DNA from 3 places in the Streptomyces yunnanensis genome. Region 2 is predicted to be linked to each of the others. Evidence: riboswitches for the same ligand, from Rfam matches in the RefSeq annotation. Region 2 holds a riboswitch; each other region holds the start of a gene.

The links. A riboswitch is a leader RNA that binds a small molecule or an ion and turns the genes downstream of it on or off. The one in region 2 is predicted to bind cobalamin.
Region 1: it holds a riboswitch for cobalamin, as region 2 does, so the genes downstream of both, MOV08_RS15185 (ribonucleoside-diphosphate reductase subunit alpha) here and thiI (tRNA uracil 4-sulfurtransferase ThiI) in region 2, are expected to answer to the same signal.
Region 3: it holds a riboswitch for cobalamin, as region 2 does, so the genes downstream of both, MOV08_RS37545 (CoA-acylating methylmalonate-semialdehyde dehydrogenase) here and thiI (tRNA uracil 4-sulfurtransferase ThiI) in region 2, are expected to answer to the same signal.

What each region holds. Positions count from the first base shown of each region.
Region 1 covers NZ_CP095749.1:3,509,303-3,519,547, forward strand. Annotated here, with positions in the region: gene MOV08_RS15165 (GntR family transcriptional regulator) at 1-21, shown strand, start outside; gene MOV08_RS15170 (DUF3311 domain-containing protein) at 246-506, shown strand; gene mctP (monocarboxylate uptake permease MctP) at 503-2,167, shown strand; gene MOV08_RS15180 (GNAT family N-acetyltransferase) at 2,263-2,766, shown strand; cobalamin riboswitch at 2,936-3,088, shown strand; gene MOV08_RS15185 (ribonucleoside-diphosphate reductase subunit alpha) at 3,253-5,658, shown strand; gene MOV08_RS15190 (ribonucleotide-diphosphate reductase subunit beta) at 5,661-6,719, shown strand; gene MOV08_RS15195 (transglycosylase domain-containing protein) at 6,825-8,783, shown strand; gene def (peptide deformylase) at 8,826-9,455, opposite strand; gene MOV08_RS15205 (tetratricopeptide repeat protein) at 9,525-10,245, opposite strand, start outside.
Region 2 covers NZ_CP095749.1:8,710,962-8,721,206, forward strand. Annotated here, with positions in the region: gene MOV08_RS38120 (heme/hemin ABC transporter substrate-binding protein) at 1-133, shown strand, start outside; gene MOV08_RS38125 (FecCD family ABC transporter permease) at 135-1,235, shown strand; gene MOV08_RS38130 (heme ABC transporter ATP-binding protein) at 1,321-2,118, shown strand; partial or broken gene MOV08_RS38135 (type 2 periplasmic-binding domain-containing protein) at 2,149-2,524, shown strand; gene MOV08_RS38140 (AfsR/SARP family transcriptional regulator) at 2,576-5,551, opposite strand; gene MOV08_RS38145 (transketolase) at 5,655-7,526, opposite strand; cobalamin riboswitch at 7,818-8,036, shown strand; gene thiI (tRNA uracil 4-sulfurtransferase ThiI) at 8,191-9,525, shown strand; gene MOV08_RS38155 (Lsr2 family protein) at 9,591-9,998, opposite strand.
Region 3 covers NZ_CP095749.1:8,556,184-8,566,428, forward strand. Annotated here, with positions in the region: gene MOV08_RS37515 (bifunctional serine/threonine-protein kinase/transporter substrate-binding domain-containing protein) at 1-1,973, shown strand, start outside; partial or broken gene MOV08_RS37520 (PIG-L deacetylase family protein) at 2,022-2,249, shown strand; gene MOV08_RS37525 (DUF6801 domain-containing protein) at 2,664-3,686, opposite strand; gene MOV08_RS37530 (trypsin-like peptidase domain-containing protein) at 3,812-6,619, opposite strand; gene MOV08_RS37535 (trypco2 family protein) at 6,616-6,915, opposite strand; gene MOV08_RS37540 (CAP domain-containing protein) at 7,002-7,583, opposite strand; cobalamin riboswitch at 8,137-8,310, shown strand; gene MOV08_RS37545 (CoA-acylating methylmalonate-semialdehyde dehydrogenase) at 8,535-10,058, shown strand; gene MOV08_RS37550 (acyl-CoA dehydrogenase family protein) at 10,064-10,245, shown strand, end outside.

The DNA of each region.
Region 1 (10,245 bases), 5.2 Mb from region 2:
CTCCAGCGCCCGGCGGACTGAACCCGCCCGCGTACGCCGCACGGGCCGGGCCGTACGGGCCCCGACCGCACCGCCGCCCGTCCACCGCGTCACACCACGAGCGCCGTCCCGGCACCTTCTCCGCCCAACTCCCCCGCGATAACCGCCCCATACCGATATGCGGACAGCTAGTGACGCGTGCCACGTCCCTGGCTTAGATTTCCAGCCGATTACACAGGAGTTCACCAGGGACGGGAGCCACGGTCATGGCCGAGAAAGCCGCACCACCGGACCGCAGACCGGTCGTCACCCCCACGCGGGTGGTGGCCGGATTGTGCCTGCTCGCCCCGTTCGTTGCGATGTTGTGGGTGAGTTCGTACGCGAGGATCGAGCCGACGCTGATCGGGATCCCGTTCTTCTACTGGTACCAGATGGCGTGGGTGCTGATCTCGACGGCGCTGACCGCCGTGGCCTACAAGCTGGTTCAGCGTGAGCAGCGCGCCCGCAAGGGTGGTGCGGACCGATGACGACCCCTGTCACGACGCTCGCCGCAGCCTCCCGGGGCGTCAACGGCGTGGCGCTCGCCGTCTTCGTCTTCTTCTTCCTCGCCGTCACGGTCATGGGCTTCCTGGCCGCGCGCTGGCGCAGGGCCGAGCAGTCCGCCAGCCTCGACGAATGGGGCCTGGGCGGGCGGAGCTTCGGCACCTGGATCACCTGGTTCCTGCTGGGCGGCGACCTGTACACCGCGTACACGTTCGTGGCCGTGCCGGCGGCGATCTACACGGCCGGCGCCTCCGGCTTCTTCGCCGTCCCGTACACCATCCTGGTCTACCCGCTGATCTTCACCTTCCTGCCCCGGCTCTGGTCGGTCTCGCACCGGCACGGGTACGTCACCACCTCCGACTTCGTCCGCGGCCGCTTCGGCTCCAAGGGCCTGTCGCTGGCGGTGGCGCTCACCGGCCTGCTCGCCACGATGCCCTACATCGCGCTCCAACTCGTCGGCATCCAGGCCGTGCTGGACGTGATGGGGGTCGGCGGCGGCGAGCACGCCAACTGGTTCGTCAAGGACCTGCCGCTGCTGATCGCGTTCGCCGTGCTGGCCGCGTACACCTACTCCTCGGGCCTGCGGGCGCCCGCGCTGATCGCGTTCGTCAAGGACGGGCTGATCTACCTCGTCATCGTGGTGGCGATCATCTACATCCCGATCAAGCTGGGCGGCTTCGGCGAGATCTTCCACTCGGCCAAGGAAACGCTCGCCGTGCACGGGCCGACCGGCAAACCCCGCGGTGAACTGGCCAGCGGCCCCAACGCGCAGTGGGCGTACGCGACGCTCGCGCTCGGCTCGGCGCTGGCACTGTTCATGTACCCGCACTCGATCACCGCGACGCTCTCCTCGCGCAGCCGCAACGTCATCCGCCGCAACACCACCATCCTGCCGCTCTACTCCCTGATGCTGGGCCTTCTCGCGCTGCTCGGCTTCATGGCGATCAAGGCCGGCACGGACACCCGGGGCAATGCGCAGTTGGCGATCCCGCAGCTCTTCGCGGACATGTTCCCCAGCTGGTTCGCCGGGGTGGCGTTCGCCGCGATCGGCATCGGCGCACTGGTGCCCGCGGCGATCATGTCGATCGCCGCCGCCAACCTCTTCACCCGGAACGTCTACAAGGACTTCCTCAAGCCGACCGCCACGCCCGAGCAGGAGCACAAGGTCGCCAAGCTGGTCTCCCTGCTGGTCAAGGTCGGGGCGCTGGCCTTCGTCCTCACCATGGACAAGACCGTAGCGATCAACTTCCAGCTGCTGGGCGGCATCTGGATCCTGCAGACCATGCCGGCGCTGGTCGGCGGCCTCTTCACCCGGTGGTTCCACCGCTGGGCACTGCTGGCCGGCTGGGCGATCGGCATGGTCTACGGCACCCTCGCCGCGTACGGGGTGGCCAGCCCGACCCAGAAGCACTTCGGCGGCTCCAGCGCGGAGATCCCCGGGATCGGCGAGATCGGCTACATCGGCCTGACCGCCTTCGTGCTGAACGTGGTGGTGACGGTCGTCCTGACGGTCGTTCTGAAGGCCCTCAAGGCCCCTGAGGGCACCGACGAGACCGTCCCGGCCGACTACACCGCCGACCTCGGCGACAAGGGCGTCACCGCCGACCTGCCGCCGGCCACGGCGGGGTCGCCGGCGGGGCACTGACGGTCATCAACTACGGCGGAGGGCCGTCGCGTTCCCCTGGGGCGCGGCGGCCCTTTCGCGTGTACGGGCGGCGACCGCGCCGCCACACTGGCCCCATGGACATCACGATCAGGCCCATACGCCAGGCGGAGTTCGAGACGGTCGGGGAGCTGGTGGCGGAGGTGTATCTGGCCGAGGGGTTGCTGCACGGCGGGGAGCACGATCCGTACGCGGCGGAGCTGCGGAAGGTGGCGCACCGCGCGGAGCACGCCGAGGTGCTGGTGGCCTCGGACGGCGTGGACGGGGCGGTGCTGGGGGCGGTGACGTTCGCGGCGCACGGCAGCCCGTACGCGGAGTTGGCCGGGCCCGGGGAGGGCGAGTTCCGGATGCTGGCGGTGCGGCCCGAGGGGCGCGGGCGCGGCATCGGGGAGGCTCTGGTGCGGGCCTGTCTGGCGCGGGCGCGGGCGCTGGGGCTGCGCGGGATGGTGCTGTCGAGCCAGCAGCACCTGCTGCCGGCGCACCGGCTCTACCGGCGGCTGGGGTTCGCGCGGGCGGCCGAGCGGGACTGGGCGCCGGTGCCCGGTCTGACGCTGTGGGCGTTCGCCCGCGAGCTGGCCTAAGCGGCGTTCCGGCGGGCTCCGGGCCCCCTTCGGGCGGGCCACCGGCGGAATTTCGGTGGGGTTCCGAGGCGTTTCCGAGGGGATCCGGGCGGGTCGGCGCTTCGCACACCTGGGGGAATGGTATGAGGCGGCGACACAAGATGTGGGGGTGCGTGCGGGGAGCGACACAAGATGTATGCTCGTCCTCGCTGTCGCCGCAGGGGAATCCGGTGCGAATCCGGGACTGCCCCGCAACGGTGTGCGAGCGCGGACCACGGCCCTTTCCTCAAGGGCCGGTCGCGCGCTCCCGAGTCCGAAGACCTGCCGACGGTACGCCCGCACCGCCATCGGTGCGGCGTCGATACGTCCGGGCCCCGAGGGATGGGCAGATGGACGCCGCGCGGCCGACCCGCGCACCCCCGGTTCGCCGCGGGGTGCCCCATGCCCGCTCGGCTCCCGTCATGCCGCCACCCCTCCCGGCCCCCGCCGAGTGAGGGAGAGCATCAGGTGACCATCGCGCCAACGGAGCCAGCGTCAGACGCCGAGGTCGTGCAGCCCGTGGTGGCCGCGCCTCCCGCGCACGCGGACGGGCCGGGCACCGCCCTGCTGCGGACGCTGACCGAGCTGACCGTGGACCTGACCGCGACCGACCCCGGCAAGGTGGCCGCCGCCGCGCTGCGCGGCCGGCACCCCGGGTCCGACGAGGCCGAGTTGCGGTCGCTGGCCACCGAGGCCGCGGCCGGGCTGATCGCCGACGAGCCGCAGTACTCCAAGCTCGCCGCGCGGCTGCTGACCCTCGCCATCGCCGAGGAGGCCGCCGGCCAGGGCGCCACCTCCTTCTCGGCGTCGATCGCGGTCGGCCACCAGGAGGGGCTGATCGCGGACGTCACCGCCGCGTTCGTCGGCACCCACGCCGAGCGGCTGGACGCCCTGGTCGACGGGGCGCTGGAGGCCAGCGCCGACGACCGGTTCGGGTACTTCGGGCTGCGCACCCTGCACTCGCGCTATCTGCTGCGGCACCCCCTCACCCGCAAGGTGATCGAGACGCCCCAGCACTTCCTGCTGCGGGTGGCCTGCGGGCTCGCCGAGGACGACTCGGCGCGGGCGCTCGCGGACGTCGCCGAGCTGTACCGGATGACCAGCACGCTCTCCTACCTGCCGTCCTCCCCCACGCTCTTCAACTCCGGCACCCGCCACCCGCAGATGTCCTCCTGCTATCTGCTGGACTCCCCGCTGGACGAGCTGGACTCCATCTACGACCGCTACCACCAGGTGGCCCGGCTCTCGAAGCACGCCGGCGGGATCGGCCTGTCGTACTCCCGGATCCGCGCCCGCGGTTCGCTGATCCGCGGCACCAACGGGCACTCCAACGGCATCGTGCCGTTCCTGCGGACCCTGGACGCGTCGGTGGCCGCGGTCAACCAGGGCGGCCGCCGCAAGGGCGCGGCCTGCGTCTACCTGGAGAGCTGGCACGCCGACATCGAGGAATTCCTGGAGCTGCGGGACAACACCGGCGAGGAGGCTCGCCGGACCCACAACCTCAACATCGCGCACTGGATCCCGGACGAGTTCATGCGCCGGGTGGAGGCGGACGCGGACTGGTCGCTGTTCTCCCCGTCCGACGTGCCCGAGCTCGTCGACCTGTGGGGCGAGGAGTTCGATGCCGCCTACCGGGCGGCGGAGGCCGCGGGCAAGGCCCTCAAGCAGGTCCCGGCGCGGGTGCTGTACTCCCGGATGATGCGCACCCTGGCGCAGACCGGCAACGGCTGGATGACGTTCAAGGACGCCGCCAACCGCACCGCCAACCAGACCGCCGAGCCCGGCCGGGTCGTGCACTCCTCGAACCTGTGCACGGAGATCCTGGAGGTGACCGACGACGGGGAGACCGCGGTCTGCAACCTGGGGTCGGTCAACCTCGCCGCGCACCTGGGCGCGGACGGCGAGATGGACTGGGAGCGGCTGGACGCCACCGTCCGCACCGCGGTGACCTTCCTCGACCGGGTCGTGGACATCAACTTCTACCCGACCGAGCAGGCCGCCGCCTCCAACTCCCGCTGGCGGCCGGTGGGTCTGGGCCTGATGGGCCTGCAGGACGTCTTCTTCCGGCTGCGGCTGCCGTTCGACTCGGCCGAGGCGCGCGAGCTGTCGACCCGTATTTCCGAGCGGATCATGCTCGCCGCCTACGAGGCGTCCGCCGACCTCGCCGAGCGGCACGGCCCGCACGCGGCCTGGTCCGCGACCCGTACGGCGCGCGGCGTGCTGCACCCGGACCACTACCCGAACGCCGAACCGCGCTGGGCGGACCGCTGGACGGCGCTGCGCACCCGGATCGCCGCGACCGGGATGCGCAACTCGCTGCTGCTGGCCATCGCGCCGACCGCCACCATCGCCTCCATCGCCGGCGTCTACGAGTGCATCGAGCCGCAGGTCTCCAACCTCTTCAAGCGCGAGACGCTGTCCGGTGAGTTCCTCCAGGTCAACACGTACCTGATCGAGGAGCTCAAGGAGTTGGGCCTGTGGGACGCGCGGACCCGGGACGCGCTGCGGGAGGCCAACGGCTCGGTCCAGGAGCTGGCCTGGATCCCCGAGGACGTCCGGTACCGCTACCGCACGGCCTGGGAGATCCCCCAGCGCGCCCTGATCGACATGGCCGCGGACCGCACGCCGTACCTGGACCAGAGCCAGTCGCTCAACCTCTTCATGGCGTCGCCGACCATCGGCAAGCTCAGCTCGATGTACGCCTACGCCTGGAAGCGCGGCATCAAGACCACGTACTACCTGCGCTCGCGGCCGGCGACCCGGATCGCCCAGTCGGCCCGCGCCGCGTCCGTCCCCGCACAGCCGCCGGTGGCCGACCCCGAGGCGGTCGCCTGCTCCCTGGAAAACCCCGAGTCCTGCGAGGCATGCCAGTAATCATGACCACTGCACCCGAGAAGAACGCCGGCGCCGCCCACACCGTCACCGCCGGCGGCCGCAAGAACCTCCTCGACCCGGGGTTCGAGCTGACCCTGCGCCCGATGCGCTACCCGGACTTCTACGACCGCTACCGGGACGCGATCAAGAACACCTGGACCGTGGAGGAGGTCGACCTCCACTCCGACGTGGCCGACCTCGCCAAGCTCTCCCCGGGCGAGCAGCACCTCATCGGCCGCCTGGTGGCGTTCTTCGCCACCGGCGACTCGATCGTGGCCAACAACCTCGTCCTGACGCTGTACAAGCACATCAACTCCCCCGAGGCGCGGCTCTACTTGAGCCGTCAGCTCTTCGAGGAGGCGGTGCACGTCCAGTTCTACCTGACGCTGCTGGACACCTACCTGCCCGACCCGGACGACCGGGCCGCCGCCTTCGCCGCGGTGGAGAACATCCCGTCCATCCGCGAGAAGGCGGAGTTCTGCTTCAGGTGGATGGACCACGTCGACCAGCTGGACCAGCTGGAGAGCAAGGCCGACCGCCGCCGCTTCCTGCTGAACCTGATCTGCTTCGCGGCGTGCATCGAGGGCCTGTTCTTCTACGGCGCGTTCGCGTACGTGTACTGGTTCCGCTCGCGCGGCCTGCTGCACGGCCTGGCCACCGGCACCAACTGGGTCTTCCGCGACGAGACCATGCACATGGACTTCGCGTTCTCGGTGGTGGACACCGTCCGCGAGGAGGAGCCCGACCTCTTCGACGACGCGCTCCAGCAGCAGGTCACCGACATGCTCAAGGAGGCCGTGGAGGCGGAGCTGCAGTTCGCCCGCGACCTGTGCGGCGACGGCCTGCCGGGCATGAACACCGACTCGATGCGCGAGTACCTCCAGTGCGTGGCCGACCAGCGGCTGCAGCGCCTGGGCTTCGCCCCGGTGTACGGCTCGGAGAACCCGTTCTCCTTCATGGAGCTGCAGAACGTCCAGGAGCTGACCAACTTCTTCGAGCGGCGCGCCTCGGCCTACCAGGTCGCCGTCGAGGGCTCGGTCTCGTTCGACGACGACTTCTGATCCCGACCGCCTGACCCGTCGTCCGGCCACCCGCCGAATGTGAGCGTTCGATTAGCGGGTGGCCGGAGCGGCAACCGGAGCCCCTGCCACCACATCTACGCAGATATGGAGGGCAGGAAGAAAAGTCGCCGATACATCGACTATCCCCGTCTGGGCCGCAAGGGGGTGCGCCGCTGGCTGCCGTCGTGGCGCCTGTGGCTGGGCACGTTCACCTTCGTCCTCGCCGCTCTGGCGGGGCTGTTCGCGTTCGTCTACGCGAAGATCGACATCCCCAACGAGAACGCGCTGGCCGCCCGCGAGGCCACCGTCTACTACTGGGCGGACGGCAGCCAGATGGTCAGCGTCGGCGCCGTCAACCGGCAGAACGTCACCCTCGACAAGGTGCCCAAGCACGTCCAGAACGCGGTGATAGCAGCGGAGAACGCCACCTTCTACGAGGACCACGGGGTCTCCCTCACCGGCATCGGCCGGGCCGTGGTGAACATGCTCTCCGGCGGGGACACCCAGGGCGGTTCGACCATCACCCAGCAGTATGTGAAGAACACCTATCTCTCGCCGGACCAGACCGCCACCCGCAAGGTGAAGGAATTCATCATCGCGCTGAAGGTCAACAACCGGAAGTCCAAGCCGGAGATCCTGCGGGGCTACCTCAACACCAGCTGGTTCGGCCGCGGTTCGAACGGCATACAGGCCGCGGCACACGCCTATTACGGCATCGACGCCAAGGACCTCAATCCCAGCCAGGGCGCCCTGCTGGCCGCCCTGCTGAAGGGCTCCGAGCAGTACGACCCGGGGCTGAGCAAGGCCAACCACGCCCGGGCGGTGGCCCGTTGGAAGTGGATCCTCGACCGGCTGGTCGCCACCGGCGCGATGAGCCAGGAGGAGCGGGCGCAGTACCGCGACTTCCCCGAGCCGCACCCGGTGGCCAAGCCCACCAGCCAGGCCGGCCAGATCGGCTATCTCGTGGACGTCGCCAACAAGTTCGTCAAGGGCGCCACCGGGCTGACCGACAAGGACCTGGCCCGCGGCGGCTACCGCATCCACACCACGTTCGACAAACAGCGCACCCTCCGGCTGGAACAGGCGGTCGACGGCGTCCGGACGAAGAGCCTCGACCCGAAGAAGCGCGCCGCGGACACCTTCGTGGAGTTCGGCGCGGCCTCGGTGCGCCCCGGCGACGGCGCGATCGTCGCGCTCTACGGCGGCGCCGACGCCACCCGGCACTTCAGCAACAACGCCGACACCACGGCGGTGCCGGCCGGCTCCGCCTTCAAGCCGTTCGTGCTGGCCACCGCCCTCCAGCAGGAGGCCGAGCAGTACGGCGACCAGCCGCGCCCGGTGGACGCGCCCAGCCGGGCCGAGGCGCTGCGCGGCGCCCTGATGCAGGGCGACAACATCCCGTTCGTGCAGGCCGGGAAGCAGCTCGGACTGGAGCGGATCCGGGACCTGACGCTCGGCCTCGGGCTGCGCAAGGAGAGCCTGGCGCAGCTGGAGCAGACCTTCCCGCTGGGCACCTCGGCACCCAGCGCCGTCCGGCTGGCCAGCGCGTACACCACCTTCGCCAACGGCGGGCTGCACGCCGAGCCGTACGCGGTCGCGAAGATGAGTCACCAGGGCAAGGCCGTGACCGGGTTCGAGCGCACCGAGCCGCAGCGGGTGGTCACCCCGGCGGTCGCGCAGGAGATGACCAACACGCTGTCGGGGCTGGGCTGGCGGGCGCTGGGCGTGCCGGGCGGGAAGCCGGTGCAGCAGCCGGTCGCGGCCGCGGTCAGCGAGGCCAAGGACCGGATGAAGTCGGCGTGGTTCGTCGGCTCCCCGCCGCCGGCCGGCGCCGCCGACTGGGGCGCGGGGTGGGCCGGGTCGGGTCCCGGCGGGGCCGGTGTCCGCGCCGACCGGGCCTCCGGCCGGGGGGACGGTGGCGAGCCCACCACCGCGATCACTCTCTTCCGCAACAAACCGGGCGCGCCCCAGCTGCTGCCGCTGAACGGCGTCGGCGGCCCCGACACCGGGCTGGGCACTTCGCTCCCGCCCCAGGTCTGGGCCGCCTACCAGAACGTCGCATAGGGCCGGTCCGGTGGATCACCGGAGCCCCGCCGCGCCGTCGTCTCAGTCGTTGGGGACGACGGGGTAGCGGGGCTCCCGCTCGGCCATCTGCTTCAGCGCGTCCTTGCGGTCCCGCTTGGAGAGCCGGTCGATGTAGAGGTAGCCGTAGAGGTGGTCGGTCTCGTGCTGGAGGCAGCGCGCGAAGTAGCCGGTGCCCTGGACGACGATCGGCTCGCCCTCGGCGTTCTGGCCGCGGACCACCGCGTAGTCGGGGCGGGGCAGCTCGGCGTACGCGCCGGGGACGGACAGGCAGCCCTCGTTGGAATCGTCCAGCACCCGACGGCCGGCGGGCAGCTCGTCCAGGACGGGGTTGCACACCGCGCCGACGTGCCGGACGCCCTCGTCGTCCAGGCAGTCGTAGACGAAGACCTTGAGGTCCACGCCGATCTGGTTCGCGGCCAGGCCGACGCCCTCGGCGGTGCGCTGGCTGGCGAACATGTCGTCGATCAGCTGCGCCAGCTCGTCGTCGAACGCGGTGACGTCCTTGCACTCCTTGTGGAGAACCGGGTTGCCGACCACGGTGATCGGACGGGAGGTGCCGCGCTCCCGGTGGGCCGCCTCGCGCTCCTTGGCGTCCGTGACGTCGTCGATGAACTCGACGTTCTCCTGCTGATCACTGTCCTGCTGGGCCATCTCCGCCGTACGCCTTCCTGCAAAACCCTCGGGGAACGCCCTACAGCCTACGGGGGACGCGGTCGCCGCTCAGCAGACCTCTTCAAGATCACGCCATTCCCGGGTGTCCGGGCTGTCCGCGACCCAGCCGTCCAGCAGCCCGCGCACCAGGGCCGCGGGCGCCGCGATGCCGCACTCGCGCTCGGGGACCCACAGCGAGCCGGAGCCCGCCGTGCGGTGACCCAGCGGCCCGGGGTGGCCCGGCTCGCTGTGGTCGTGCGGGTCCAGGTGCTCGCCGTCGCCCTCGTCGCTGGGCATGCGGCTCTCGGAGCACGTGCGGCACAGCAGCCGCACCGACGACGACCAGTCCTCCGCGGCGAAGCCGGCGTCGGCCGCCAGCTGCTCCAGGGCGTCCCGGTCGGCCTCGGAGGCGGCCTCCAGGAGCACCACCCAGGTGGGTACCGGGGAGGGCGCCCACAGCTCGATCTCGTCGAAGACCGGGAACGCCCGGGTCTCGCCGCCGACCGCGGTGGTGGTCCGCTCGCCGTGCGGGACGCCGTCGTGCAGCACCACCTCGCCCCAGCGCCGCCCGGAGGACGGCAGCGGAATGGAGAGCACCTCGATCCGGGCCGGGTCCAGGCGGCGGCCCCAGACCACCTCCGCCTCGCCCTCGGGCGAGAGCCGGACCGCGGCGCTGCCCAGCGCCATGCCCAGCGGCTCCCCGGTGGGCGAGCCCTCGCCGGGGACCTTCAGCCCGTACGCCTGCCAGGCGCGGCGGGCCAGCGGCCAGTCCTGGAGGGCGGTGGCGGCG
Region 2 (10,245 bases):
CGTCGCCGAGACCCCGGCCGGCATGGACCGCCGGGTGGCCGCCGTGGACGACGGCGTGCTGCTCAACTTCGGCCCGCGGACCGACCAGGTGCTCGCCTCGCTCGTCGAGCAGCTCCACGCCAGGGGGAAGTGACATGGCGACCCTGAGCCCCACCAGTGCGGAACCCGCCACCGAGCCGGACCCCGCGCCGCCGTCGCGCCCCGCCCGCCGCCGCGCGCCCTTCCTCCTCGTCCTCGGGCTGGCCGCGGCGCTGCTGTCGGCCGCGCTGCTCTCCGCCGGGACCGGCGCGTACGGCATCCCGGTCGGCGAGGTCGCCGGATCGGTGCTGCACCGGCTCCACCTCGGCGGTGCGGCACTGGACCGGGTCGGCGAGAGCGTGCTGTGGAACGTCCGGCTGCCGCGGGTGGTGCTGGCGCTGCTCGTCGGGGCCTCGCTGGGCTGCGCCGGCGCGCTGATGCAGGGCGTCTTCGGCAACCCGCTCGCCGAACCCGGCGTCATCGGCATCTCGGCGGGCGCGGCGGTCGGCGCCGTCGGGGCGATCGCGCTGGGCCTGACGTTCCTGGGCAACTGGACGGTGACGGTCTGCGCGTTCGCGGCCGGACTGTCGACCGTCGGCCTGGTCTATCTGCTCTCCCGCTCCGGCGGACGCAGCGAGGTCGTCACCCTGATCCTCACCGGAATCGCGGTGAACGCCTTCGCCGGCGCGCTGATCGGCCTGTTCGTCTTCCTCGCCGACAACGCCCAGATCAGCCAGATCACGTTCTGGCAGCTCGGTTCGCTCTCCCAGGCCACCTGGCCGAAGGTGCTCGCGGTGCTGCCGTGCGCGCTGGCCGGGCTGGCCGTGGCGCCGCTGTACGCCCGCAAGTTGGACCTGCTGGCACTCGGCGAACGGTCCGCCCGCCATCTGGGGGTGGACGTCGAACGGCTGCGGATCGTGCTGATCCTGGTGGTGGCGCTGCTGACCGCCGCGGCGGTGGCGGTGGCCGGGATCATCACTTTCGTCGGGCTGCTCGTCCCGCACCTGCTGCGGATGGCCGCGGGCCCCGGGCACCGCTTCCTGATCCCGGGCAGCGCGCTGGCCGGCGCCCTGGTGCTGGTGGTCGCCGATCTCGCGGCCCGTACGGCGGTGGCGCCCGCCGAGCTTCCGCTGGGGGTGCTCACCGCGCTCTTCGGCAGCCCGTTCTTCTTCTGGTTGCTGCGCCGGACGCGCCGCAGGCAAGGGGGTTGGGCATGACGCCCACTGTCGCGCCCCGCACCGTCCCGCTCGCTCAAGGAGACCAGCCGTGATCGGCAAACTGCTCACCCGGACGCCCCGGCGGATCCCCGCCCGGCCCGAGCCCGGCAGCCGGTACGCCGACGCCCGCGCGCTGACCGTGCGCCTGGGCGGGCGGGCCGTGCTGGACGGGGTGCACCTCGCGGCCACCGCGGGCGAGGTGTTGGCCCTGGTCGGGCCCAACGGCGCAGGGAAGTCCACCCTGTTGGCCGCGCTCGCCGCCGACCTGCCCGCGGCCGACGGCGAGGTACGCATCGACGGCCGCCCGGCCGACGCGTGGTCCGCCCCCGAACTGGCGCTGCGCCGCGCCGTCCTTCCGCAGTCCGCCGCCCTCTCCTTCCCCTTCACCGTCGCCGAGGTCGTACGGATGGGTCGGGCACCCTGGGCCGGCACGCCCGCCGAGGACGAGGACGGGTCCGCGGTGGCGGCGGCGATGGCGGCCACCGAGGTGACGCCGTTCTCCGCACGCCCCTTCTCGGCCCTGTCGGGCGGGGAGCGCGCGCGAGTGGCACTCGCCCGGGTACTGGCCCAGCGCGCCCCGCTGCTGCTCCTCGACGAACCGACCGCCGCCCTGGACCTGCGCCACCAGGAGCTGGTGCTCAGGATCTGCCGGCAGCGGGCGGCGGCCGGGGACGCGGTCGTCGTGGTCCTCCACGACCTGGGGCTGGCCTCGGCGTACGCGGACCGGGCCGCCGTGCTGCACGGCGGGCGGATCGCCGCCCAGGGCCCGCCGGCCGAGGTCTTCGAGGCGGACCTGCTGTCCCGGATCTACCGACAGCCGATCGAGGTGGTCGCCCACCCCGGCACCGGCACGCCCCTGGTCGTTCCCGTACGCCCGCGCTGACCGCCGCGCTCGGGTACACGCAGTCGGCGGTCTCCCGGCAGATCGCCGCCGAGCGCACGGCCGGCGTCCCTGGTGACCCGGACGCTCACCGAGCGCGGCCTGTGCCTGGCGCTGCCCGCCGCCCACCCCTTGGCCCGGCCTGGACGAACGGCCGGACATCGCCCACACCGCCCGTGACTGGCTGGCCAAGCTGCACCTCGTCGCGGCCGGCTGCGGCCTGACCACCGTGCCGGTCGCCCTGACGGACGCGGTGCCCGAGGGCGTGGCCATCCGGCCCGTGCGCGGCGGCGCCCAGGAACAGCGGCGCCTGCTGCTGGCCAGACTGCCCGGGCAGCCGCGGGACGCCGTGCTCCTGGTCGCCGAGGCGCTGCGGGCAGCCGCCCTGGACACCGACGCACTGCCGTAGCACCGTGCGACCGACCGGGCCGAAACGAGAAGCCGAAATGAGAAGTCGAAACTAGAAGTCGGTTCCGTCCCACTGTCGTTGGCGGCGGATGTCGTCCAGGAAGTGGGAGATCCGCGCGCGGTTGGGGGCGGCGTCGGGGAGGGCCACGGACCGCTCGAAGAACTCCCGCGATCCGGCGAGGTCCTCCGCCGCGACGTTGTTCCAGACCATTCGCGTGCGGACCATCTCGGATGTGCCGCCGGTCCGCCCGCTCAGCACCCCGCGCGCCCGGCTGCCGAACTCGGCCGCCTGCGCCACGTTGCCCAGACAGGCCGCGGCGGTGCCCAGTCTGCCGAGGACGGTCGCATAGAGGGGCACGTCCGCCAGGCGGATGGCCAGGTCCGCGGCCCTGTGCAGCGTGCCCGCGGCGTCCAGGGGCCGGCCGCGGTCGAGTTGCAGACACCCCAGGCGGAGCAGCGTCTTGCCGAGCAGTCGGGGACTGTCGACCCGCTCGGCGAGGACGATCGCCTCCGTGTAGCACTCGTACGCCCGCTCGTGCTCGCCGAGCTGATGGTGCATGTCGCCGACGGTGGCCGTGACCACGGCCGTGAGCCATTCGTCGTCCAACTTCCCGACGATCCCGGCGACTTCGGCGAAGAACTCCATGGACTCCGCGACCCGGCCCTGCAGATTGGCGAACGTCCCGAGGTTGCCCAGGGCCCTGGCCTGTTCCAACAGGTCGCCGGCGCGACGGCTGATCTCCAGGGCCTCGGTCAACAAGGGGTGGGCCTGCTCGTAACGCCCCTGTAGGCCATACATCATCCCCATACAGGTGCGCAGTTCGGAGACCATCCGCCGGTCGGTGACCGCCGGGACCAGGGGCAGCACCGTCTCCAGGGCGGTGCGGCACTCGTGGAACCGACCCTGCCGGGTGAGGTAGTCGAACAGGCCCTCGGTGATCCAGCACGCCTCGTCCAGCTTGCCCACGTCCACCGCGTGCCCGACCACGTCGACCAGCTCGCCGCCCACCGCGTCCAGCCAGTTCGTCGCCTCCTCCCAGTCGGCGAACGGGGCGGTCCCCGGAGCCGGACCGGTCGGGAAGGCCGAGGGCCCCCAGTCGCTGGAACGGCGGGCGGCGGACACATACAACCGGAACACCCCGTCCCGGACCGCCGCGACCTCCCCGGGAAACCCGGCCGCGACGCGCCGGGCGTAGACCGCGACCAGGTCGTGCAACCGATAGCGGTCGGCCGCCACCTGCTGCACGAGGCTCGCATCGACCAGGCTCCCCAGGACGCGTTCGGCGTCCGGCCGTGTCCAGTCGAGCATGGCGGCCAGCGTCAACGCGTCGAGTTCCACGGTGGGGGAGAGCCCCAGGGCGCGGAACGCGCGCTGCTCGACGGCCGGCAACTGGTCGTAGGAGAGCTGGAACGCGGCCTCCACGCTGCGGTCCTCTACCGAGAGCTCACCGAGCCGGCGCTCGTCGTCCGCCAGCCGGGCGGCCAGCGACTCCCACGCCCACAACGGGCGGTTCTGCAGCCGCGCACCGGCGATGCGCAGGGCCAGCGGCAGCTGATCGCACAGGCCGGCGAGCCGGCGGATCGCGCCGTGCTCGTGGGCGGAGCCCGAGCCGCCCACGATGCGGCTGAGCAGGCCCACCGCGTCGTCGAGGTCGAGCGGGGCCAGCGAGATCCTGCGGTCCACGTCCAGGCCGGTCAGCCGCTGACGACTGGTCACCAGCAGCATGCTGCCCGGCCCGGCGGGCAACAGCGGACGCACCTGCTCGGCGCCGGCGGCGTCGTCGAGGACCAGCAGCAGCCGCAGCGCGGCGGTCGCCGTCCGCCAGGACGCGGCCAGCTCGTCCAGGTCCTCGGAATCCTCCCCCTCGTCGGCGCCGACCGCCCGCAACAGCCGGCGCAGCACCCGCTGTGGACCCGGTGCCCCGCGATCCTCGCGGTACCCGTGCAGATCGACGAACAGAGCGCCGTCCGGATACCGCTGGCGCACCGTCCGCGCCGCGTGCACCACCAGCGCGGTCTTGCCGACGCCGGCCATGCCGTCCACCGCGCGGACCGTCACACCGTCCGGGTCCGCGGCCGACGCGCCGAGGAGCGCGAGCTCCCGGTCCCGGCCGGTGAAGTTGCCGACGCCGACCGGCAGTTCGTTGCGCACCGGGCGCTCGGGACGGTTCCGGCGCCCGGCCGGCGGCCGCGCCGGCGCCGGCCGGGACTGCTGCCGGACGGCCGTGCCGAACAGCAGCGCGTCATCGCGGCGCAGCACCGCCTCGTGCGTCTGCCGCAGTTCGGGTCCCGGCTCCGCCCCCTGGTCCCGCACCAGGCGACGGCGCACCTTGGCGTAGACGTCCAGGGCATCGGCCTGCCGATTGCCGACGTAGAGGGCACGGATCAGCAGGGCGGCCAGTGCCTCGTGGTATGGGTGCGCCTCGGTCAGCGCGAACAGTTCGCCGACGGCCGCCGCGTGCCGGCCCAGCCGCAGCTCGCAACCGAGCTTGTCCTGGAGCAGGGCGAGCCGGTACTCCGTCAACCGGAGCCGTTCCCCCTGCGCGAACGGCCCGGGAATCCCGGCCAACGGCTCACCCCGGAACAGCTCCAGGGCCTTGGACCAGGCATCCACCGCGGTGTCCAGGTCGCCGCAGCCCCGCGCCGAGCTCGCCTCGGCTGCGAACTCCTCCATGCGCGCCGCGTCCACCCACACGTCCCGCGGGACGAAGCGATAGCCCCCGCGGTCGGTGACGATCACGGACTCCGCGGGGCCGTTCCCGGGACCGTCCAGGCATCGGCGCAGCCGGTGCACATAGACCGGAATCACCTTCGCGCCGGTGCCCGGCTGCTCCGTGCCCCAGACACCGTCGAGGAGTTGCTGACGGCTGGCCGTCACCCCCGGCCGCAGCAGCAGCGCGGCGAGCAGCGCCTGTTCGCGCACCGGACCGAGCTCCAGCGGTATGCCACCACGCCAGCCCTGAAGCGGTCCGAGAAGAGCCAGTCGAAGCTGCCGCACACCCGTGGACACCCCACCCGTCGAAGACACGCAGGGGAGTATAGGTCGCTGCTGACCAGCCCTTCAGCGCGCTTCGACGAGGCTGCACGACGTGTGGGCGAGGTGAACGTTCCCGCTCCGGCGCCGCGCCGGGCTACGGACCGAGCAGGGCGCGGGCCGCCCGGGCGATGTGGGGATGGGAGATGCCGGCGGCGTCGAGGAGTTCGTCGGTGGTGCCGGAGCCCGGCAGGCCGGTGACGGCGAGGTGGCTGAAGGCGGGATGGCTGCCGGTGGCGGCGAGCGCCGACAGGACGGCTTCTCCGATGCCGCCTTCGGGGTGGTGGTCCTCGACGACGACGAGGGCGCCGGTCTCCTGGGCGGCCCGGGCGAGGGCAGCGGCGTCGACGGGCTTGAGGGAGTACAGGTCGATGACGCGGGCCGGGACGTCGTCGGCGGCGAGGTGCTCGGCGGCGGCCAGGCACTCGTGGAGGGTGACGCCGGCGCCGATCAGGGTGACCCGGTCGTGCGGGCTGTGGCGCAGCGTCTTGGAGCCGCCCACCGGGAAGGTCTCGTCGCCGTCGTAGAGGACGGGGTAGGAGCCGCGGGTGGTGCGCAGGTAGGAGATGCCGTCGAGCTCGGCCATGGCGGCGGTCAGGGCGGCGGCGGAGGTGGCGTCGCTGGGGTAGAGCACCGTGGAACCATGGACGGCGCGCATCATGGCGAGGTCTTCCAGACCCATCTGCGAGGGGCCGTCGGCGCCGATCTCGACGCCGCTGTGGGTTCCGCACAGCGCCATGGTGATCTGGGAGACGGCGGCCATGCGGATGAAGTCGTGGGCGCGGGTGAGGAACGCGGCGAAGGTGGTGGCGTAGGGGCGGTACCCGCGCACGGCCATGCCGACGGCGTCGGCGATCATCTGCTGCTCGGCGATGTAGGTCTGGAAGTACCGCTCGGGATGGGCCTTCTCGAAGTCCTGGGCGTGAGTGGAGTTGCCGACCTCGGCGTCCAGCGCGACGACGTCCGGGCGGGCGCCGAGGGCGGCCAGGGCGTGACCGAAGGCGACGCGGGTGGCGACCTTGTCGCCGACCGCGAAGCGCGGCAGCTCGATGGGGCCGGCGGCCGGGATGGGCGCGGGCGTCACCGCGGGCGGCCGGGGACCGCGCACGTGCAGGTTGCGGACGCCGCCCAGTTCGGCGACGGCGCGGTCGGCCATGTCCTCGGGCAGCGCCTTGCCGTGCCAGCCCTCCTTGTCGGCGACCTCCGCCACGCCGCGGCCCTTGACGGTCCTGGCGACGATGACGGTGGGGGCCTGGCCGTCGGCGGCGGTGGTCAGGGCCTGGTCGATCGCCTGCAGGTCGTGCCCGTCGATGACGATCGCGCGACAACCGAACGCCTCGATGCGGCGGGCATAGGTGCCGGTGTCCCACTCCAGCTCGGTGGGGCCGCACTGGCCGAGGCGGTTGACGTCGATGACGGCGGTGAAGTTGGCCAGCCGGTAGTGGCCGGCCTTGTCGAGGGCCTCCCAGACGGACCCCTCGGCCATCTCGCTGTCCCCGCACAGCACCCACACCCGGTAGGGCTGCTTGTCCAGTTCCCGGCCCGCCAGCGCGATGCCGACGCCGTAGCCGATGCCCTGGCCCAGCGAACCGGTGGCCACGTCCACCCAGGGCAGCACGGGCGTGGGGTGGCCCTGCAGACGGTGGCCGAAGCGGCGGTAGGTCGTCATCAGCGTGTCGTCGCTGACCACACCGGCCGCCTTGAACATCGCATAGAGCAGGGGAGAGGCATGGCCCTTGGAGAAGACCAGGTGGTCGCCCGCGGGGTTGTCGGGCGCGTCCCAGTCGTAGCGCAGGTGGCGGGTCATCAGGACGGCCATCAGGTCGGCCGCGGACAGGCTGGACGTGGGGTGCCCGGAGCCGGCCGCGGTGCTGGCGCGCACCGAGTCCACGCGCAGCTGCTGCGCGAGTTCGAAGATCTGGGACAGGTCGCTGTCGGGTCCGAGCGTGGTGGTCTGCGCTGCGGTCATGGTGGGGGGCCTTTCGTGGACGGCCGGTGGGCGCAGGGTGAGCGGCCGCCGGTTCGGGGTGGCCGCTCACCGTCCGGGGCAGGTCAGGGTCTGTCCGATGGGCCGTGGCCGGGGCGACCCTGACCCGTCGGACAGACCCTAACCGCCGCGCCGGCCGGTGATCGGGCAGGAAGACGGTCCTGGGCGATGTGTTCGAACGCGGTGGTCGGGGGCGGCCGGCGGCGGCGTGCCGGCGGCGGCCGGTGCGACGGCCTTTCCCCGCCTCGATTCACGGCCCGAGCCCCGCCTTGTCTACCCTGTACGCGCAGCTGGTTCACCTCGCCCGCCAGGCGAGGTGTCGCGAGAGGGAACCCGGTGCAAGTCCGGGACCGCCTCGCAGCGGTGAGTGGGAACGACCGCCGTCATGACGCACGGGGCACGCCTGTGGCCTGGGAAGCGACGGCCAGGAGGAGTCCCGTTCTTCGGGGCGTGCCCACGAGTCCGAAGACCTGCCACTGCCCGTGCGGGGTGCGATCACCGCGCACGCGTCCACGGCGACCCGGCAGCGGGACCGCTGAGCGAGTGGTGCGCCTCCACCCCACCGTGCCCCGGGCACGAGGGGCCGGCCCGCCTGCCGTTCACGGCCCGGCGCCGGTCCTCACGACGACTCGCGAAGGAGAGTTTCGTGCCCGGCGAACCGAGCACTGCCGCCATCCCGTCCCCCGCAGGGCCACGCCCGAGCGGGCACTGCGTCCTGCTCAAGCACGGCGAGATCGTCCTCAAGGGCCGCAACCGGCACCGGTTCACCGAGCGGCTGCACGACAACCTCCGCCGCGCCCTGCGCGGAGTCGGCGGCTCGACCTGGATCAAGTCCGGTCAGCACGTCACCGTGCTCGGCGGCGACGTCCCCCAGGACGTCCTGGTCGACCGCGCCCGCCGGGTGATCGGGTTCAACTCGGTGGAGCCCGCCGTGCGCGTCCCCACGTCCGTGACGGACATCACCGAGGCAGCCGTGGAGGCGCTGGCCGGCGTCCGCGCCGAGCGGCCCGGCGTCACCTTCGCCGTGCGGGTCAAGCGCCGGAACAAGAGCTTCGAGATGACCTCGTCGCAGTTCGAGCGCTTCCTCGGGGCCCGCGTCCGGGAAGCCCTCGGGCCGGTGCCGGTGAACCTCTCCCACCCCGACGTGCGGATCTCCATCGAGATCGACCACAAGGAAAGCTATGTCTCCTGGGTCCGCCATCAGGGGCCGGGCGGACTGCCGGTCGGCTCCAGCGGACGCGCGCTGGTGCTGCTGTCCGGCGGGTACGACTCACCGGTGGCGGCCTATCGGGCCATGCGCCGTGGACTGCGCTGCGATTTCGTCCACTTCACCGGCGCTCCCTATACGAACGCCGCCTCCATGTACAAGGCGTACGCCCTGGCCAGGGAACTCAACCGCTACCAGCCCGCCGGACGGCTGCACGTCATCGCCCTCGGCCAGGCACAGAAGCAGTTGGCGATCGCGGGGGCCGGCAGGCTCCAAGTCGTCGCACAACGACGGCTCATGGTCCGCGTGGCCTCCGCGTTGGCGGGCCGCATCGCGGCGGAGGCCCTGGTGACCGGTGACAGCCTGGGACAGGTGGCCAGTCAGACCCTGGCGAACCTGGCCGCCGTCGACGAGGCCGCCACCCTGCCGGTGCTGCGCCCGCTGATCGGCTGGGAGAAGCAGGAGATCATCGACGAAGCCCGGTCCATCGGCACCGAACAGATCTCCGTACTGCCCGACGAGGACTGCTGCAAGCTCCTCGCACCACCCCGGGTCACCCTCCGGGCCGGCCTGGCCGACCTGCGGTCGGTGGAGAAGCGCCTCGACCTGGACGACCTGATGGACGGGCTGCTGCGCGACGTCCAGATCATGCACCCGGGGGAGACCGACGAGGAGACGACCACCGACGCGGGCAGCCCGGACGAGGACCCCGCCCCGGACCGCCCCGGCCCGGCCGTGTGCGGTGCGCCGGCAGGGGCCGCGCAGGCGCCGTAGGGCGCCCGGTCGTACGGACGTGAACGCCCCCTCGTCGGAGGGGGCGTCGCTCCCTTACTTGGCCGCTACTTGGCCGCGCGCTTCTTGCGTGCCGGCTTCGACGCGGGAGCCTCGGAGGCGCGGGCGACGGCCACGAAGGACTTGACCGCTTCCTGGAGCTTGGCGACGTTCTCGGCGCCGAGGTCGGCCTCGTACCACTTGAGATCGAGAACCTGACGGATCGCGATCTTCTTGGTGCCGTCCTCGTTCAACTCCTCGGTCTCGTATTCCTCGTCGACCATCGCGGGGACGGCGAACCGGATCGGCGTGACGCCGTCCGTCACCTCGGGATTGAGGTCGTCCTGGAGAATCGACTGCCAGTAAGTCGCCTTCTTGACAATCTGGTTGCCGACCGGAACAGGGGTGATTACCTCCTGAACACCCGGCTCATCCTTCTGCGACTCATCAACCTGGATGGTTTCCTTGACGGCCATTTTGGCGCCCCTTTCCTGTGTGGTGCACCCCAAACTTTAGTGGAAATAGGCGAGTTGAAGCCAATCGGCATCGGGGGATAGATTATGCCGGTCTCCGCTCGCGAACGGATGCGCAAGTCGGCTGGTCATCGCCGACATCCCAGGCATTCACCGGAAACTTCCACTCCCGCGAGTCGCCGCCCGCACCCGTCGGCGAACTGCTCTGCAAAACCACCCGGCTCCTCTGTGACCAGCCCCTTTCCGCGCC
Region 3 (10,245 bases), 150 kb from region 2:
ATCCGCGACAGATCGGACCGTTCCGCATTATCGGGCTGCTCGGCGGCGGCGGGATGGGACGGGTGTATCTCGGTCGCGCGGGCGACGGCCGGACGGTCGCGGTGAAGACCGCGCGCTCCGAACTCGCCGACGACCACGGCTTCCGCAAGCGGTTCGCCCGCGAGGTGGCCGCCGCCGGTCGGGTCGGGGGACCGTTCGTCGCGCCGGTGGTCGATGCCGCGCCACAGGACGACGTGCCGTGGATGGCGACCGAGTACGTACCGGGCCTCCCACTCAGCACCGCCGTGCACGACTGGGGGCCGCTGCCCGAGCACACGGTGCGGCTGCTCACGGCCGGATTGCTCCAGGCCCTGTCGGCGGTGCAGGCACAGGGCCTGGTGCACCGGGACCTCAAGCCGTCCAACATCCTGCTCACCGCCGCCGGCCCGCGGGTCATCGACTTCGGCATCGCGCACTCCGCCGCGGACACCGCGCTGACCGTGACCGGCACCGCCCTCGGCACCCCGGGTTTCATGGCGCCCGAGCAACTGGTCATGACCGGCCCCGACATCACCGGGGCGGCGGACGTGTTCGCCCTCGGTGGCGTGGTCGTCTACGCGGCGACCGGCGACGGCCCGTACGGGAGCGCCGAACCGCAGGTCCTGATGTACCGCACCGTGCACGAGCAGCCACAGATCGACCACCTTCCCCACGCACTCAAGGAGTTGGCGGCGGCATGCCTGGCGAAGGAGCCGCAGCGGCGGCCCGCGCTCCCGGACCTGATGGCGCGGGTGGGCGCACCGGGCCCGTACGGTGACTGGCTGCCGGAACCGATCACCGAACAGCTCCGCCGGCTGTCCACCCAACTCGGCGACCCCCGCGCCCAGGACACCGCCACGCCGCCGCCCCCGGCCCAGGCACCCGCGAGCGTCGGCTTCGAGGGACTGCCGACCCGCACGATGACGGATCCCCCTCAACCCCCGCCGTCCGCCGCTCCGTCCGGGCAGCCCCACCGCCCCGGCCCACCACCGCAACCGGCGGGGCGGCCCCCGGCCTCGGGGCCGAGCCGCCGCCGGATGCTCGCCGCGCTGACCGCCGCCGGAGTCGTCGCCGGCGGCGGGGCGCTGGCCTGGACGCTCCGGCCGGACGGCGGGGCGAAGGGCACCGACGGCGCCGGCGCCGCGGCCAAGCCCGGCGGGACCGGGCAACCGGACGGCCGGCTGCCGCAGGCGATACGCGACAAGGGCACCGTCACCGTCGGCTCGGACCTCACCTACGCCCCGATGGAGTTCGTCGGCAACGGCGGGCCCACCGGTCTCGACGTCGATCTGGCCGAGGCCCTCGGCCGCGAGCTGGGCGTGCGCTGCACGTTCCAGAACGCCGCCTTCGACTCCCTCCTCACCGGCCTCGACGCGGGCAGGTTCGACCTGGTCATGTCGGCGGTGGTCGACACCAAGGACCGTCAGGAGGGGCGCGAGACCGGCTCGACGACGCGCCGCGGCGTCGACCTGATCGACTACTTCTCGTCCGGACTCTCGCTCGTCGTCCGCAAGGGCAACCCGGAGGGCATCCGCAAGGTGGCGGACCTGTCGGGCAAGCCGGTCGCGGTCCAGCGCAACTCGGCCGCGCAGGGCTACCTGGACGAGGTGAGCCGGCGGTTCCCCGCGCCGCTGACGCTCCGCACGTTCGACACACCCGACGAGGTCTACGCCGACGTCGCCCAGCGCCGTTCCCTCGCCTGCCTCGACGACTTCGCGGTCGCGGCCTACACCGCGGCGACCCACTCCGGCGGCGGCGCCCTCCAACTCTGCGGCCCGCAGCTCGGCCCGGTGCCCTTCGGCATCGCCGTCGCCAAGACCGGCACGGCCCTGCGCGACGCCGTGCGGGAGGCGCTCGACCGCCTCATCGCGAGCGGCGCGTACGCGAAGATCCTCAAGCAGTGGCACGTCGAGGGCGGGGCGGTGCCGCGGGCCGTCGTCAACGGCGGGAGGTAAGGTCGCCGCACCTCGTCTGCCCCGTTCGTGGAGGGTGACCGACCGGCCATGTCCCTGCCGAGCCTCCTGGCGGTCTTCGCCCACCCGGACGACGAGTCCCTGTCGGCGGGCGGGCTGCTCGCCCGCCACGCGGCCGCCGGTGCGCGGACCGCGGTCGTCACGGCCACCTGGGCGGCGGAGACCCCGCGCGCCGCGGAACTGGCCGACGCACTCCGCATCCTGGGGGCCGGCGCCCCGCAGTCGGCCCCGGGCAGCGCCCGGTTCTGCGCGGCGCCCTGCCGGGGCGCATCGCCGGCCTCCCACCAGCCGATCGGGCTCGCCTGCTGTCCACCGAGTGGTACATCCACCACGGGCGCCCGGGGTTCACGCACCCGTCAGAAGCGCCCTACCCGATCGTCCGACCGGCACCCCTGGACACGCAGGGTGCGCCGCATATGGATCACGCCAATTCCCCTCTGAGGTGGGCGAGTTGGGACCTCTCCGGTGCTTAGAGTGCCGGTCTCGGTGCGGGCGTCGCACCGCGCATCCTCAAGGGGAGGCTCGTATGCCGAACAGCGCGAAGGGGTCCGTGGACCCGACGGTCGAGGAGATTTCCTCCTGCGCCGACGAGGGGCCGGTCGCGCAGGAGGAACGCCAGGCAGGGTGAGCCGTCGCGCGCCTGCCCGGCGTTGCGCTCCTCGGCACCGGCGTCTACTTGCGGCGCGCCCGGAAGCGGAGGGCCAAGGCGAGGGCGAGCGCCCCCACCGCAAATGCTCCCACGGCCAGCAGCACCAGGCTCCGGGTGTGCTGACTGCCGATCGCGGTGGTGCTGCCGGACGGGACCGTCGCGCCGAGCCCGCTCGTGCCGCGCCGCTCCCCGCCCTCCGGGTGCCGCGCCCCACTGGGCTTCCCGTCACGGGAGTTCGGGCCGGCCGCGCCGCCCGCCTCGCCCGGAGCGCCGGATGCGGTCGAGCCGGGCGTGCCGTCCGCGGCGGACGGCCCGGTGTGCGCCGCGGACCCGGGCCCGGCGGCGCCGGAGCCGGCCGAGCCGTTGTTCCCGGTCGTCGTCGAGCCGGCCGGAGGATTCGCCGTGATGGCGAAGGACGCCACCACGTTGTTCTGTTGCGGGGCCAGTGTGCACGGCACGTCGATCGGGCCCCGGAACACCTTGCCGTCGGCGTCCCTGGGCACGACGTGCAGGACGAGGTCGCCCACGGTGATCTGCGCCCTGCCCGGCCGGTCGAAGGTGCGTGACGGTGCGGTGCCGGTCGCCCGGACGGCGAGCGAACCGGAGTCCGGGACGGCGGTCCTGGGCATCTGGAACGGCACGGTGGTGGTTCCGCCGCCGTGTGGCGCGACCACGCGGACCTGGGCGTCCGCCCGGCCCTCGATGCTCTTCACGCCGAGCCAGTTCAGCCCGCTGGTGAGGGCCGAACCCAACGGTGCCCCGGCGCGGATGACGAACCGCGGGGTGGGCTGCCCGACCGCGGTCGAGGTGGGGACGTCCGCGTCGATCCGCACCCTTGCGGTCTGTGTGAACGACTGGACCGAGCAGGCGTAGGCGAGCGTGCGCGACAGCGGATCCGCCGCCGCCGGGCCGGCGCCGGTGAGTCCCACGATTCCGACGGCGACCCCCACCGTCGTCGCCACTGTGACGACGCGACGGGCCACCAGACCCCTCAGGACGGCGCGGGCCGAACCGCACCGGTGTTGCCTTCCTTCGGTACTGATCATCTTGCCTCCCCCGTACGGCAGCTGCATCTGTACGACGAGCATCCGTCCGCCGTGTCATAGCCGTGTCACCGCCCGGAATCAGCCCGTCACCGGATCGGCCACCGGGGTACGCGAGACGCGCGAACTCACCTGTCGGTAAATGGGAGTTGGCTGTCGCGTTCCCGGAAGGTCTGGGCCAGATGGTCCCGGAGTTCGGCATGGCGGAACTGGTAGACCGCACCGGCCTGACGCAACACGCCCCGCTCGCAGGCGTCGTTGAGGAAGGCGATCACGGCCCACGGAACGCGTCCGGTCAGTGGCAGCCAGATGCGCGACAGCGCCACCCACTGCCCCCAGGCGGTCCAGCTGAGCCCGTAGCCGAGCCCGCATCCGAAGGCCGCTTCGCCCGCGAACACCAGACCGGCCAGGAACCCGCGCAGCGGCCCGTCGGTGATCCCGTTGGCGACCCCGGCCGCCAGTCCGAAGACGAGTGCCCACACGAGCATGTGGAAGACCACGTTCTTGCGGTTGTCGTTCAGCAGCGCGGCGGGGCGGACGGCGGATCTGATGTCACTGGGCACTTCGAGCCAGGCCACGATGCCCAGCACCAGTCCGATCCCGAGCCCGGCGCCGGGCACGAACATCAGCGCGCCCCGGAGGCCGCCGTCGAGCCCGTCCGCCAGCCCGAGCGGCTCGACCACACCCCTGTCCACCAGTACCAGTACCAGCGCGATCGGGGTGCCGAAGGCGAGCCCGACCGTGAACCGGGGGAGGAACCGCGCACGCCTCTCCCTCCTCCTGCCGAAGAGCCGCACGCGGAACCGCGACGGCTCCGTCGCACCCCGGGAGATGAACGCGTACACCATCCCGAACGCGAACCCGACCGCGAGCCCGTGCAGCAGCCCGACGACAAGCCCCCGTACGAGCGCGAACCGGGCGCCGTGCGAGGTGGCGACGAGGTCGACGGGGAGGTTGCCGACCGCGGTGGTGACGCCGAAGGACAGTCCGGCGAGGAATCCGACCACGAGCACCCGGGTGGAGCGGCGCAGGGTGGTGCCCAGTTGCCACCAGGCGAGGTCGGCGGTGTCGAGTCGGGTGAGGTGCGCGGCGAGGTAGCCGAGCCAGTGGTGGGCACGTTCGGGGTCCCAGTGCCGTCGGCGGCGACGGCCGGTGGCGGGGTCGCTGTCGGTCGGCGGGCGGTGGTAGGCGGTGGGCGTGAACGCGGCCAGGAGGTGTTTGCGCAGGTCCTCGGCGGTGCGGAAGCGGGTGGTGTCGAGCAGCTCGGCAGGGTCCCGGCCGGGCGCGTCGCTGTAGATGGTGCGTGCCATGGCGACCATCAGCGGGGTGGTGAGCACCGTGGCGACGTTGTGGGCGCCCCGGTCGCGCGGCCGGGTGCCGAGCCTGGCCAGGACGGGCTCCCACACCGTGCCGTGCAGTCCGCCGTCCACGCCGGGGCGGCTGGCGCGCGGCAGGTAGTCGGTGAGGTCGCCGAGGGTGAGGTCGTCCAGCTGGACGACGGCGGCGCCGCTGAGTACGTCGGTCGCCGCCACCGCCTGGGCGTATTGCGCGGGGCGGCTGGTGAGCAGCAGTGGTGTGGTGGTGGCGTTGAGCTTGTCGAGCGCTTCCCCCTGCAGGCCGCTTGCGATCTCGTCGAACCCGTCGAGGACGGGCAGGATCCGGCCCGTGTCCACCAGGGCACCGGCCAGGTTGCGCCCGGGCATGTCGGGGTCCCGGGCCGCCAGGCCGTAGTCGCGCACCAACTGGTCGCACATCCAGTCGCGCAGCGAGGTGCTCCGGGGGTCCCACGCGCCCAGGCCGAAGATCACGGGTACCGGGTCGTCGGGGGTGCGGTCGCCGAGCCGGTCGAGGACGAAGCGCAGGGTGAGGATCGTCTTGCCCGAACCGGCCGCACCGAGCACCACCAGCCGAGCGGACGGAACGGACCGGTACACCCGCACGATGTGCTGAAGTCGGCCGGCCAGCGGAAGGGGGCCCGGGTCCGTTCCGGGTGCGGACCGGCGGATGTTGGCCCAGTGGTCGAACAGCCCCGCGTCCGCGAGCCGGAACCGCACGGTCAGCGGCATCGGGTCGTGCACCTTGCGCCGCCGCTCCTCCCTGTCCCACTGGTCGTGGACCGTGGCGGCGAGTTTCCTGACCGCTTCCCGCAGTTCCGGCGGGCCGTCGGGCGGCGGCGGTGGGGACGGGCGGGGGAGCCGGTCGAGTCGGTCGGCATCGAGCGGCAGGCCGATGAGCTCGCCCAACTCGCCGATCCGGGCCGGGGACAGGCACGCGTACCAGCGGTGCACCGGGCGCGCGGTGAGCCTGCCGAGCCCGTCGGAGCGGTGGTGCTCGCTGACGATGCCGATCAGGCACCCGTCGCTCCACACCGCGGCGCCCGACATCCCTTCCCAGGGCGAACGGTCCGGGTCCTGGTCGTGCTCCGGGGCCGCCAGCCTGGCGATCTCCAGGGTGCCCTGGCGCTGGTTCGACAGCGGGACGGCCTGGCCGAGCGCGTGGTGGGTGTCCCGGTAGGAGGTGAGGGGCCCGAGCTCCGGCGACGCGGCGTCGCGGCGCAGCTTGAACCTCGGGAACCCGAGCGCCGCGCAGTCCACCGGCCGCCCGACGCGCGCGAACCGCACTGGCGGCACGTCGACGGCGTACCGCTCGTCGGGGCCCGACCCGTCCGCGATCTTCAGCAGTGCGATGTCCGCGGGGGCGTCCGCCCAGACCGTCTCGCCGGGCACGTCCCGCACGCTGCCGTCCTGACGGACGAACCGCACCTGAACCGACGCCGCGTCGCCGATCACATGCGCGGCGGTGAGCACCACGTCCCCGGTCATCCGATAGCCCGAGCCGCGTCGGCCCGCGCCCGAGCGGCGGGTGGTGATGATCTGGACCGCCCGCGCGGGGTCCAGTCCCGCCGGCTCCCCGGTCCCGCTCGGCGCGGGAGTCACTGTTCGTGGGCGTCGGCCGGGCCGGAGACGAACGGGTGAGCGTTCGTCCCGGTCAGGGTCGGTTGCAGGGCGAGTTTGATGCGTTGGGTCGTGGTGGTGCCGGCGGTCGCCTCCGCCCCCGACTCCACCACCCAGAACCGCACCTTCGCCCCGGCCTGTGCCGTCCGCTCCAGCGCGACCGACACCTCCAGCTCGACGGGGCCCAGTTCGAAGCGCAGCGCCTCACCCTCCGCCGCGGTGATCGCCTGTTCCAGCTCCGCCCTGAGATCCCTGATCACACTGGCTAACTCGATCACGCCAGGCCCCTTTGTCCGTCACCGGCAACCGACTCCCGTTACCCGTTATCCGTTACCCAGGACTGTGGGCCGGTGATGCGTCGCGGCTACGAGGCGGTGCCGAAATCCTGCGTCCAGTAGTTGTCGGGCTGTGCGAGGCCGACGCCGATCTCCTTGAACGAGCAGTCGAGGATGTTGCGCTTGTGGCCGGGGCTGGACATCCAGCCCGCCATCACGCTCTCCGGGGTGGCGTAGCCGTAGGCGACGTTCTCGCCGTAGCTGTTCCAGTGGTAGCCGGCTTTCGCGAGCCGGGCGCCCGGGTCGGACCCATCGGATCCGGTATGCGACATGGTGTGGTGGTCCGCCATGTCCTTGCTGTGGGCTTGGGCGGCTTTTGTCAGCTTTGCGTTGAGGGTCAGGGGGGAGCAGCCGGCCTTGCCGCGCTCCTTGTTGACGAGCTCCAGTACGCGGGCCGTCGCGTCGGAGGTCGGCGCGGCGGAGGCGGCGGCCTTCGGGGCCGCGGCGGGTGCCGCCGACGCGGTGCCCGTCCGGTGGTGGTGCAAGTGCCTGGCCTCGTAGGGCTGTTCGCCGCGGCAGGCCATGGCGACGGAGGGGACGCCCACGGCGGCCACGGCGAGGGCGGCGACCGTTATCCGCCGGTAGTTCCGCGTCCTGCGGTGCTTGCTCATGCGTGACCTCGCTCGTTCGTTGCGGTTCGCCGTCGGACGGTCGGGTCCGCCCCGTTCTCGGTGCCTGGGTGGGGCGGGTGCCGCGCCGGCCGTCATTCTGAGAAGCGCCGCATATCCGGGGCAATGGGGCTTTCTCCTACCCGTGGTAGTAGCTCCCGTACCGGCTTGTCATGGGCGGATGGTCGTGCTGCCCGGCTCCCCGGTGACTCCCTTCGTGCCTGGCGTGCCGTCAGGGGCCCGTGGGGCGCCGGTGAGTGGGCGAAAGGATCAGGGGGGCCGGAGGGCGTCGCCCGATGTGCACGTCATCGCCAGATCAAGGCGGACAAAGCCCAATTTGTCGCCGCGACGGGCACTACTATGCGCCGTAGTTCGTGACGCAGGCCCCTATGACGGATGTCACGGGCGGGGGTGGAGCGGGGGCGAGCGGGGTTCGGGGCGCGTCGCGCCTGCGTGTCGCGGACTGTCCGGCGTGGCGTCGTCCGGTGGTGCCTGTGGCGCGCGGAAGGGATGACGGCCGGCAGGGCTGGATTTACTAGGACGTCCAACTATATATTCGAGGGCGAAGGCCCGCGGTGCAGGGAAGCCGGTGTGAATCCGGCACGGTCCCGCCACTGTGACCGGGGAGTACGCCGTCGAGCGAGACGCCACTGACGTGTCAGACGTCGGGAAGGCGGGCGGCGCGCGCTGATCCGGGAGTCAGGATACCGGCCGCGGGATGTTCCGTGTTGTCCACGAGGATGGAGAAGACACGCATGGCACCGGTGTGCATCCACGGCCCTGGCGATCTCGTCGGGCAGGCATCGCGGACGGCCCCCGCGGCCCCCGCCACCTGACGACCCTTGCGCCATACGCGATCCCGCGCGACCGACTGACGGCACGCCCCGCAACCCGCGGGCCTGCCCCGGTCCGGCGCGCCATCCCCTGGATCCCACCTGACGAGAGCAGGCATCCATGGTCCGTGAACGAACCCATGAGCCCGTCCGCGACATCACCCACTTCGTGGGCGGCACACACACCCCGGGAACCTCGGGGTCCTACGGCGACGTGTACGACCCCAACACCGGCCGGGTCCAGGCCCGGGTGCCGCTCGCCACCCGCGGTGAGACCGAGGCCGCCATCGCCGACGCGACCGAGGCGCAACGCGCCTGGGGGGAGTGGAACCCGCAGCGTCGGGCCCGCGTCCTCCTGCGCTTCCTCCAACTCGTCGAGGACGAGCGGGACGCGTTGGCCCGGCTGCTCTCCGGCGAGCACGGCAAGACCCTCGCCGACGCGCACGGCGACATCCAACGCGGCCTGGACGTCGTGGAGTTCGCCGCCGGCGTCCCGCACCTGCTGAAGGGCGAGTTCACCGACAACGCCGGCACCGGCATCGACGTTCACTCGCTGCGCGCCCCGATCGGGGTGGTCGCCGGCATCACCCCCTTCAACTTCCCCGCGATGATTCCGCTCTGGCAGGCGGCTCCGGCCCTGGCCTGCGGGAACGCCTTCATCCTCAAGCCCTCCGAGCGAGCCCCGTCCGTCCCGCTGCGGATCGCCGAACTGTTCCTGGCGGCGGGGCTGCCGCCGGGCGTGCTGAACGTCGTCAACGGCGGCAAGGAAGCGGTCGACACCCTGCTGACGGACCCCAGGGTCGGGGCGCTCGGCTTCGTCGGCTCCACGCCGATCGCCGCCCACGTGTACGCCACCGCCGCCGCCCACGGCAAGCGCGCGCAGTGCTTCGGCGGCGCCAAGAACCACCTGATCGTGATGCCGGACGCCGACCTCGACCAGGCCGTGGACGCGCTGATCGGCGCCGGCTACGGCTCGGCGGGCGAGCGCTGCATGGCGGTCTCGGTGGCCGTCCCCGTCGGCGAGGCCACCGCCGAGGCCCTCGTCGCGCGACTGGCGGAGCGCATCGGGCGACTGCGGGTGGGCCGGAGCGACGACCCCGAGGCGGACTTCGGGCCGCTGGTCGGCCGGGACGCCGTGGACCGGGTGCGCTCCCATGTCGATGCGGGGGTGGCCGAGGGCGCCGAACTCGTCGTCGACGGGCGGGACTTCGTCCTGCCGGGCCACGAGGGCGGGTTCTTCGCCGGAGCGTCGCTCTTCGACCGGGTCACGCCGGACATGCGGATCTACCAGGAGGAGATCTTCGGGCCCGTGCTGTCCGTCGTCCGGGCCGCCGACTACGAGGAGGCCCTGCGGCTGCCCAGCGAGCACGCCTTCGGCAACGGCGTCGCCCTGTTCACCCGGGACGGCGACACGGCGCGCGACTTCACCCGGCGGGTGAACACCGGCATGGTCGGCGTCAACGTGCCCGTTCCGGTGCCGGTCGCCTACCACACCTTCGGCGGCTGGAAGCGCTCCGGCTTCGGCGACCTCAACCAGCACGGACCGGACGCCATCCGCTTCTACACCCGCACCAAGACCGTCACCTCCCGATGGCCCGCCGGCCGCCGCGAGGGCGCGAGCTTCACGATCCCGGTGATGAGGTGAGCGCGGTGACCACGACCCAGCTCAGCGAGGACCAACTGGCCCTCGTCGAGACGACCCTGGACTTCGCCCAGGACCACCTCGCCCCGCACGCCGTCGCCTGGGACCGGGACAAGCACTTCCCGCTCGACGTGCTGCGCAAGGCCGCCGGCCTGGGGCTCGGCGGCGTGTACGTGCGGGAGGAGTCCGG